Regions from separate parts of the Actinoallomurus liliacearum genome, predicted to be linked through region 2. Evidence: riboswitches for the same ligand, from Rfam matches in the RefSeq annotation. Region 2 holds a riboswitch; the other holds the start of a gene.
What was found. A riboswitch is a leader RNA that binds a small molecule or an ion and turns the genes downstream of it on or off. The one in region 2 is predicted to bind glycine.
Positions count from the first base shown of each region.

Region 1: another riboswitch for glycine. It lies ahead of gcvP (aminomethyl-transferring glycine dehydrogenase); the one in region 2 lies ahead of gcvT (glycine cleavage system aminomethyltransferase GcvT).

Region 1 covers NZ_BAABHJ010000002.1:494,107-498,513, reverse strand. The annotation lists gene ABD978_RS04935 (lysylphosphatidylglycerol synthase transmembrane domain-containing protein) at 1-398, opposite strand, end outside; gene ABD978_RS04930 (NmrA family NAD(P)-binding protein) at 665-1,498, opposite strand; gene ABD978_RS04925 (SCO6745 family protein) at 1,701-2,561, opposite strand; glycine riboswitch at 2,695-2,792, shown strand; gene gcvP (aminomethyl-transferring glycine dehydrogenase) at 2,955-4,407, shown strand, end outside.
Region 2 covers NZ_BAABHJ010000003.1:573-4,979, reverse strand. The annotation lists gene ABD978_RS05940 (M50 family metallopeptidase) at 1-394, opposite strand, end outside; gene ABD978_RS05935 (glycoside hydrolase family 6 protein) at 659-1,687, opposite strand; glycine riboswitch at 1,892-1,989, shown strand; glycine riboswitch at 1,991-2,083, shown strand; gene gcvT (glycine cleavage system aminomethyltransferase GcvT) at 2,157-3,263, shown strand; gene gcvH (glycine cleavage system protein GcvH) at 3,260-3,643, shown strand; gene ABD978_RS05920 (serine hydroxymethyltransferase) at 3,643-4,407, shown strand, end outside.

The DNA of each region.
Region 1 (4,407 bases), on a different contig from region 2:
ATGTCGGAGGCCAGCCCGCTGGTCGTGTGCCGCGCGATGTGGGCCAGCACCAGGATGAGCCCGATCATGCCCACCGTCAGCAGGAAGCGGATGGCGTCGGACGGACGCCGGATCCGCCGCGGCAGCGACGGCTCGGCGACCGGAACCTCGGCGGCCGGAGCCTCCGCTCCGGGAGCCTCGGCGGCCGGAGGCTGGGCTGCCGGGGTCTCGGCGATCGGGCCCTCGGCAGCCGGAACCTGCGCTGCCGGAGCCTCGGCGACCGGGTCCTCGGCGGCCGGTCGGGCGCCCTGGACGTCTTCGCCGGCCCGGGCCGCCGCGTCCACGAGGCCGTTATCGGCGGACGGGGGCGACTTGCCGGGGACCATGCGGTCGGGACCGGGGGATTCGTTCACGGACACGCAGTGAATCCTTCCAGGCCATCGCCTGGAGCGCGCGGGAGGTGTCCGATGTGCCGCCCGATCGATGCCCCGCCCGATCGATGCCCCGGCCGGACCGGGGATGACCTCGTCGTGCCGTGCCGCCGTCCGGAGACGGCCGCCACGCCGTACCGCGCCCTGGCCGACCGAGGCGACGGCGCGACCGCCGGCCCGGACCAGGCCCCGCGCGATATCGGCGTGCCGCGGCGCCGGTTCCGCGCCGCGCGGCCCCGGCCCTGAGCCGGCCGTCAGCGGAAGTCGTCGAGGTGGTCGGCGACCCATTGGCGCAGTGACCGTGGCGGGACGCCGGTGACCTCCTCGACCGTGGAGGTCAGGACCGGCGGCGGGCCGGCGAGCATGGCGGCGTAGCCGTCGAGCAGCACGTCGACGAAGGAGTCGGGGAAGGTCTCATCGGCCAGCAGGCGCTGCCGGGCCTGGTCGCGGCTCAGCTCCGCCCAGCGCAGCGGCCGCCCCAGGACCTCGCCGATGACGCGGACCTGCTCGGCCTGGGTGAGCACTTCGGGGCCGGTGAGGGTGTAGGTCGCGCCGTCGTGCCCGGGGCCGGTCAGCGCCCGGGCCGCGACCGCGGCCATGTCGGCCTCATGGATCAAGGACATGGGCAGCGCGCCGTACGCGCCGCGGACCACGTCGCCGGCCCGGATCTGGTCCGCCCACCACAGCGTGTTGACCGCGAAGGTGCTCGGCCGCAGCACGGTGGACTCGATGCCGCAGTCGTGGACGAGCCTGTCCTGCTCCTCGAACGGCAGATCGGGGACGCCGCCCGTGCCGAGGAAGACGATCCGGCGGGCCCGCGCGGCGATCAGGTCCAGCACGGCCGGGAACCGTTCGCCGGCGCGCAGCGGCCACAGCAGGAAGACCGCGTCGATCCCGGCGAGGCACGCGTCGAGGGTCGAGAGGTCGGCCAGATCGCCGGGCACGATCTCGACGTCAGCCGGGAGGCTCGCGGTCCCCGGGCCACGGGTGACCGCCCGTACGGCGTGGCCGGTCTCCCGGAGGAAGGTGACGAGGTGGCGGCCGATGTTCCCGGTGGCGGCGAAGACGAGGATCTTGGTGTTCGTCATGCGCCGATCTCACCGCGACGTCCCGGCGTCGCGACAGCCGGCGGGCGCGAATCGCCGGGAACCGTCATCCGGGCGTCGTCACCGGACGGATGCCGTCAGTCCTGCTGCGAGCGGGACCCTCACCTGCGTCATGCGGATGCGTGCGCACGTGGAGGGGACCGCGCATGGCCTGATCGGGTCCCCCTCACGCGGAGGATCGAGATCAGAATGCGAGGCCGGATGCGTCAGGCCGCGGCATGGCCATCGCGTTGGGGAAGGGTACGCCGCCGCCCTCGACGATCGCTCGGGCCAGCGGCCGGAGCAGGTCGGCCAGCCGGGCCGCGCCGTCCGGGCCGAGGGCGTCGAGGGGCGGGCGGGCGAGCCGGTCGGTCAGGTCCTCGATCGCCTGGCGTTCGGCGCGCCCGTCCGGGGTGACGGCGCCGTCGCCGTCGAGGAGGCCCCGGGCGCGCAGCCGGCCGGCTGCGGCCGCCCACTCCTCTTCGGTCCAGCCTCGGTGGTCGCGTTGCTCGGGCGGGGTGAGACCGAGCGCGCCCGAGAGGACGTTCGCCTCGCAGCCGTCGATGCCCGCGGTGAGCAGTGCGGCGATATGCCCGTCCCCGCGGAACTCCCGGAGCGCGGTCGCGGCGTGCCACAGCGCCAGGTGCGGCTCGGCCGGCCGGGGGAGCGCCGCGTGCGCCGCGAACATGACGCGACCCGCGACGGGTGACGCGTCGACCGCCCGCCCCGCGAGGGCGGCGGCCTCGGCGACGGCGGGGCCGTCGATCAGATCGCCCGCCAGACGGCGCAGGGCGCGATCGACGATGGCCGTCCGGGCGGCGAGGACCGCCGTCGGTGAGGAGCGTCGCCAGACGTCCGGGATCGCGCGGGCCACCATGCGCGGCGCGAAATTGTGGAACGCCGCCGTCACCACCTCGGCCGGGGCGGTGCCGAGGGCGGCGGCCCGCGAGGCGAAATAGCCCCGCCAGAAGCCCGTCAGACCGGCCTCGGCGTAGGCGTCCCGCGCCTCGGGAACGAAATAGACGAACGCGTGACAACACTCGATCAGCCGCCAGATCTCGTCCATCGCGTTTCCTCATGCGCGGGAACCGGGAGGCCGATCGTCGCACGGACATCCGCGCGAGATCCGCGCGAGGGGAGGGAAGCATGATCGTGACCGGTATGCGGCTACCTGTCCTCCGGTAGGGTGGAATGGCCGTCGACCTCGTACGGGAGAGTCCTCGCACAGCGTGGTGCGGGGCGCCGAAGGAGCAACCCTCCCCGGAACCTCTCAGGCACAAAGGACCGTACGAACGAGGCACCTCTGGAAAGCAGGACCGGTGATCCACACCGGGCCTCACCGAAGGTGCAAGCCGCGCCCCGGCGCGGTGAAGCTCTCAGGTTCACCTGACAGAGGGGGAGACCGGCCACCGGCCTGCCCGGTGGTGGCTGCGCATCCATCGCACCAGGAGGCTCCCCAATGACCGAGGTTCCCTTCGCCGATCGGCACATCGGGCCGTCCCATACCGACCGCGACGAGATGGCCGGGGCCGTCGGCTTCCCGAGCGTCCAGGCCCTCGTCGACGCCGCCGTGCCCACGGCGATCCGTACCGACCGGCCGCTGGACCTGCCTCCGGCGCTGACCGAGGTCGAGGCGCTGGCCCGGCTGCGCGAGCTGGCCGCCGAGAACCAGGTCCTCACCTCGATGATCGGCCTCGGCTACTACGGCACGGTGACGCCCGGCGTGATCCTCCGCAATGTTCTGGAGAACCCCGGCTGGTACACCGCCTACACGCCGTACCAGCCGGAGATCTCCCAGGGGCGTCTCGAGGCGCTGCTGAACTTCCAGACCGTCGTGAGCGACCTGACCGGGCTGCCGGTCGCCAACGCCTCCCTCCTGGACGAGGGCACCGCCGCCGCCGAGGCGATGACGCTCGCGCACCGCGCCGCCAAGGCGGGGGACACCTTCCTGGTCGACGCGGACGCGCTGCCGCAGACGATCGAGGTAGTCCGCACCCGCGCGGTGCCGCTGGGCCTCGAGGTCGTCGTCGCCGACCTGTCCGAGGGCCTGCCGGACGGTGACTTCTTCGGGGTCCTGCTGCAGTACCCGGGCGCGAGCGGCGCCGTACGCGACCTGTCGCCGGTGACGGAGGCCGCGCACGACCGCGGCGCGCAGGTCGTCGTGGCCGCCGACCTGCTGGCCCTGACGGTGCTCAGGGCGCCGGGGGAGTTCGGCGCGGACATCGCGGTGGGCACGTCCCAGCGGTTCGGCGTGCCGTACGGCTTCGGCGGCCCGCACGCCGGCTACATGGCCGTACGGGAGGGGCTGCAGCGGCAGCTGCCCGGCCGTCTCGTCGGCGTGTCCCTCGACGTGGACGGGAACCCGGCGTACCGCCTGGCGCTGCAGACCCGTGAGCAGCACATCCGCCGGGAGAAGGCCACCAGCAACATCTGCACCGCCCAGGTGCTGCTGGCCGTCATGGCGAGCATGTACGCCGTCTACCACGGCCCGGAGGGGCTGCGCGGCATCGCCGAGCGGGTGCACGCGCACGCCGTCCGCCTCGCGGGCGGGCTCGCGACGCTCGGCGCCGAGATCGTGCACGAGACGTATTTCGACACCGTGCTCGCCCGGGTCCCGGGCCGGGCCGGGCAGATCGTACGCCGGGCGTCCGAGCGCGGCGTCAACCTGCGCCTCGTGGACGCCGACCACGTCGGGATCGCCTGCGACGAGACGACGACCGACGAGCACGTGACCGAGGTGTGGCGGGCGTTCGGCCTGGCCGACGAGGACGCGCCGCCCGTCCACGCGGAGGCCGTGCTGCCCCCGGCGCTCCGCCGGGAGAGCGACTACCTGACCCACCCGGTCTTCCACGCGCACCGCTCGGAGACGGCGATGCTGCGCTACCTGCGCCGCCTGCAGGACAAGGACATCG
Region 2 (4,407 bases):
ACATGATGATGACCTTCTGCCACCACTTCTTGCGGTAGAAGACGCGGTCCTCGTCGCCGGGGCCGACCTCCTCCAGGGCGGCGCCGCGCGCCGACTCGATCAGCCCCTGGAACGGACCGGTGGATCCCTGGCGGACCGTCCCGGGCGCGTCGCCCCGGCGGGGCGGCAGCATCCCGATCATCCGGATGTAGCCGCCGAGCGGGATCCACTTGACGCCGTACTCGGTCTCGCCCTTGCGCCGTGACCACATCGTGGGCCCGAACCCGACCATGAACTGCGGCACGCGGACGCCGAAGAGCTTGGCGAAGGACATGTGGCCCAGTTCGTGCAGGGCGATCGAGGCGAGCAGCCCGAGGAAGAAGACGACGATGCCCACCACGAAAAGCACGCTCATTGCCCGCACACGCTCCTCACCCGTCGCACCGCAGGCGCCCACCGGGCACCGCGGCAGGCCGCCTCGCGCACCGTGTCGCGCACGCTCACCGAAGGCCTCCGAGATCTCGACCGGTCAAGCGTATGCCGAAAACCCGCGCACGAGGGCCGTCCCGGCACCTGTACGCCCTCTTGCCCGGCCCATCGTCCGCGCGGACCCCGGCGACGGACCGGACGATGGGGTACGCGGGCGCCTCCCCTCCGCCGGTCTCGGCCGGGTGCGGCGTCAGGACCCGTCGATCAGGTGGATGGCGAGGTCGGGGCTGAACTGCCCGGCCGGGACGCCCTGGCCGATCCCGCAGGACCCGTCGGAGTCACCGGGGACCTTGACCCACAGCAGCATCTCCGCCCCACCGCCGGTCTGCGACGGAACGCCCAGCCTGCGGCCGGCCGGGTTGCACCACTCCCCGTTCGATCCGTTGCCGTTGCGGCTGGTGTCGACGACGAACGGCACCCTGCTCGACAGCGCGGCGTTCACCGCCGCCCCGTAGGAGACGGACTCGTCGGTCGTGTAGTAGTTCGAGACGTTCACCGCGAAGCCCCGCACGTTGTGCACCCCGGCGGACTCCAGCCGCTGGGCCATGGTGGCCGGGGCGATCCACTTGGCGTTGCCGCCGTCGAGGTAGGCCCAGGTGTTCGGCGCCTTCGCCGCGAACTGCTCGGTGGCGTACTTCAGCAGGTCAAGCCGGATCTGCCGTTCGGAGTCGTTCGGCAGGCAGTCGATCTGGGCGACGGCGTCGGGCCCGATGACGACGACCGCGGGCCGCGCCCCGATCCCGGCGGCGAAGTTCGAGATCCACGTCCGGTACGCCTCGGGGCTCCCCGCGCCGCCCGCGGAGTGACCCGAACAGTCCCGGCCCGGCACGTTGTACGCCACGAGGACGGGCAGCTTGTCGGCCGCGTCGGCGGCGCCGACATACGCCGAGACCGCGGCGGCGATGTCGCCGCTCCAGTCGCCGAACCAGCGCGCCATCGGCTTGCCGGCGATCGCCGACGTGATCCGGGCCGCGCGGCCGTCGCCGGAATTGTTCTTCACCCAGGTGGCGGGGTTGGAGTCCGGGTCGACGTAGAAGCCGCTGGTCAGGTCGATCGGGCCGCCGGCCGCGGCCGCGTGCGCCGTGCCCGCCACGGTCTCGTGCGCCGCTGTGGTCCCCGCCGCGCGGCCGGGCGAGCAGGCACCGGTGAGGCCGATGACCGCCGCGACGCCGAGCGCCGCCGATCCGATGATCCGCCGGGATGTCCTCGGGTGGGCCATGGAGTCTCCTCACGCTCGATGCGCGTCGACGCGGTCGTGGAGGTCGAGCCCCCGCGTACGGACCCGCCTCCGGCGGGCCGGATGATCAAAGTAGTCGGCGATCTTCGACCGCCGTCGGCCGTTCGCGGGGAATTGAGCCGGAAGTCCCGGCCACCGGTCGTCGATTCCGTCTCCAGGAAGGTCCTGCTAGCCTGACCATGCCGTTGATCCCGTGCGGGAGAGTGACCTCGCCGCCAGCGAGGTACGCCGAAGGAGCAACCCCTCCCCGGAACCTCTCAGGCCACACGAACCGCGCGGACCAGGCGACCTCTGGAAAGTGGAGCCACGCTCCCGCCGAAGGTGCAAGCCCCCGACGAGGGGGTGAAGCTCTCAGGCACCGATGACAGAGGGGGAGGGCACCGCCACCGCATTTCGCGTGCCAATGGGAGGATGGGATTCCCGGCCGCCCGCGTGATAGGAGCCTGCCCCGATGTCCACGCCGGACGCCAAGAGAACACCACTCCACGAGGTCCACGTCGAGCTCGGCGCCATGATCACCGAGTTCGCCGGGTACCTCATGCCGCTGCGTTACGGCAGCGAGACCGCCGAGCACCAGGCCGTCCGCACCGGCGCGGGCCTGTTCGACCTGTCCCACATGGGAGAGATCTTCGTGACCGGCCCGCAGGCCGGGGCGGCCCTCGACCACGCGCTCATCGGACACCTGTCCGTGCTCGCCGTCGGCCGGGCGCGCTACACCATGATCGTCGACCCGGCCGGGGGCGTGCTCGACGACCTGATCGTGTACCGGCTCGCCCCGGAGACCTACATGGTCGTCGCGAACGCGGCCAACGTCGCGACCGTACGGGCCGAGCTGACCGCGCGGGCGGACGGGTTCGAGAAGGCCACCGTCGACGACCGGTCCGGCGCGTACGCGCTCATCGCCGTGCAGGGCCCGAAGGCCCACGCCATCCTGGCGACGCTCACCGACGCCGCGCTCGCCGACCTCAAGTACTACGCGATCCTGCCGGGCAAGGTCGCCGGGATCGACGCGCTGATCGCGCGCACCGGTTACACCGGCGAGGACGGTTTCGAGCTGTTCGTGGCGGCCGGTGACGCCGTCGCCGTCTGGAACGCCGTCACGGAGGCCGGCGGCGACGACCTGCGGCCCGCCGGGCTGTCCGCGCGGGACACGCTGCGGTTGGAGGCCGGCATGCCGCTGTACGGCAACGAGCTGACCACCGAGACCACCCCGTACGACGCCGGCCTCGGCCGCAGCGTCAAGCTCGACAAGCCCGGTGACTTCGTCGGCCGCGCCGCGCTGGCCGCCCGCGCCGACACGCCGCCGGGCCGCACCCTCGTGGGGCTCGTCGGGCGAGGGCGTCGCGTCCCGCGCCACGGGTACGCCGTGGTGACGCCGGACGGTACGCCCTGCGGGGTCGTGACCAGTGGCGCGCCGTCCCCGACGCTGGGCAAGCCCATCGCCATGGCCTACATCGACGCGGGCCATGCCGAGGACACCGACCTCGCGGTGGACATCCGCGGTAAGCATGAGCCGGTCGACAAGGTCGCACTGCCGTTCTACAGGAGGACTTCGTGAGCACCGTTCCCGAGACGCTGTACTACACCCAGGAGCACGAGTGGGTCACCGAGCCGTCGGAGAGCGTGGTGACCATCGGGATCACGGCCCACGCGGCCGACGCGCTGGGTGACATCGTGTACGTGTCGCTGCCCCAGGAGGGCGCGTCCGTTGAGGCCGGTGAGCCGTGTGGCGAGGCCGAGTCGACCAAGTCGGTGAGCGACGTCTATTCGCCCGTCACCGGTGAGGTCGTCGCGGTGAACACCGCCGTTGAGGAGGACCCGGCGGCCATCAACTCCGACCCGTACGGCGAGGGATGGCTGTTCCGGGTGCGGACCGATGACGACCCCGCAGACCTGCTCGACGCGCAGGCCTACTCGAAGCTGATCGAGGAGGCGTGATGAACCTCTTGAACCTGCCCCTGTCCGAGGTCGACCCGGACGTCGCGGCCGCGATCGCGGACGAGTTGCGGCGGCAGCAGTCGACCCTGGAGATGATCGCCTCGGAGAACTTCGCGCCCGTCGGCGTCCTCGAGGCGCAGGGCTCGGTGATGACGAACAAGTACGCCGAGGGCTACCCGGGGCGGCGCTACTACGGCGGTTGTGAGTACGTCGACGTCACCGAGCAACTGGCGATCGACCGCGCCAAGGAGCTGTTCGGCGCGGACCACGCCAACGTGCAGCCCCACTCGGGCGCGCAGGCGAACATCGCGGTGTACTTCGCGCTGCTGGAGCCCGGGGACACGATCCTCGGCCTGGACCTCGCGCATGGCGGGCACCTCACCCACGGCATGCGGATCAACTACTCCGGCAAGATGTTCAACGTCGCCGCCTACCACGTGGGTCCCGACGGCCTCGTGGACATGGAGGAGGTCGCCCGGCTCGCCCAGGAATACCGGCCGAAGATGATCATCGCCGGCTGGTCAGCGTACCCGCGGCAGCTCGACTTCGCCGCGTTCCGGCGGGTCGCCGACGAGACCGGGGCGCTGCTGATGGTGGACATGGCCCACTTCGCCGGCCTGGTCGCCGCGGGCCTGCACCCCTCGCCGGTGCCGTACGCCGACGTCGTGACGACCACGACACACAAGACGCTGTGCGGCCCGCGCGGCGGTCTCATCCTCTGCCGCGAGGAGTACGCCAAGAAGATCAACTCGGCGGTGTTCCCC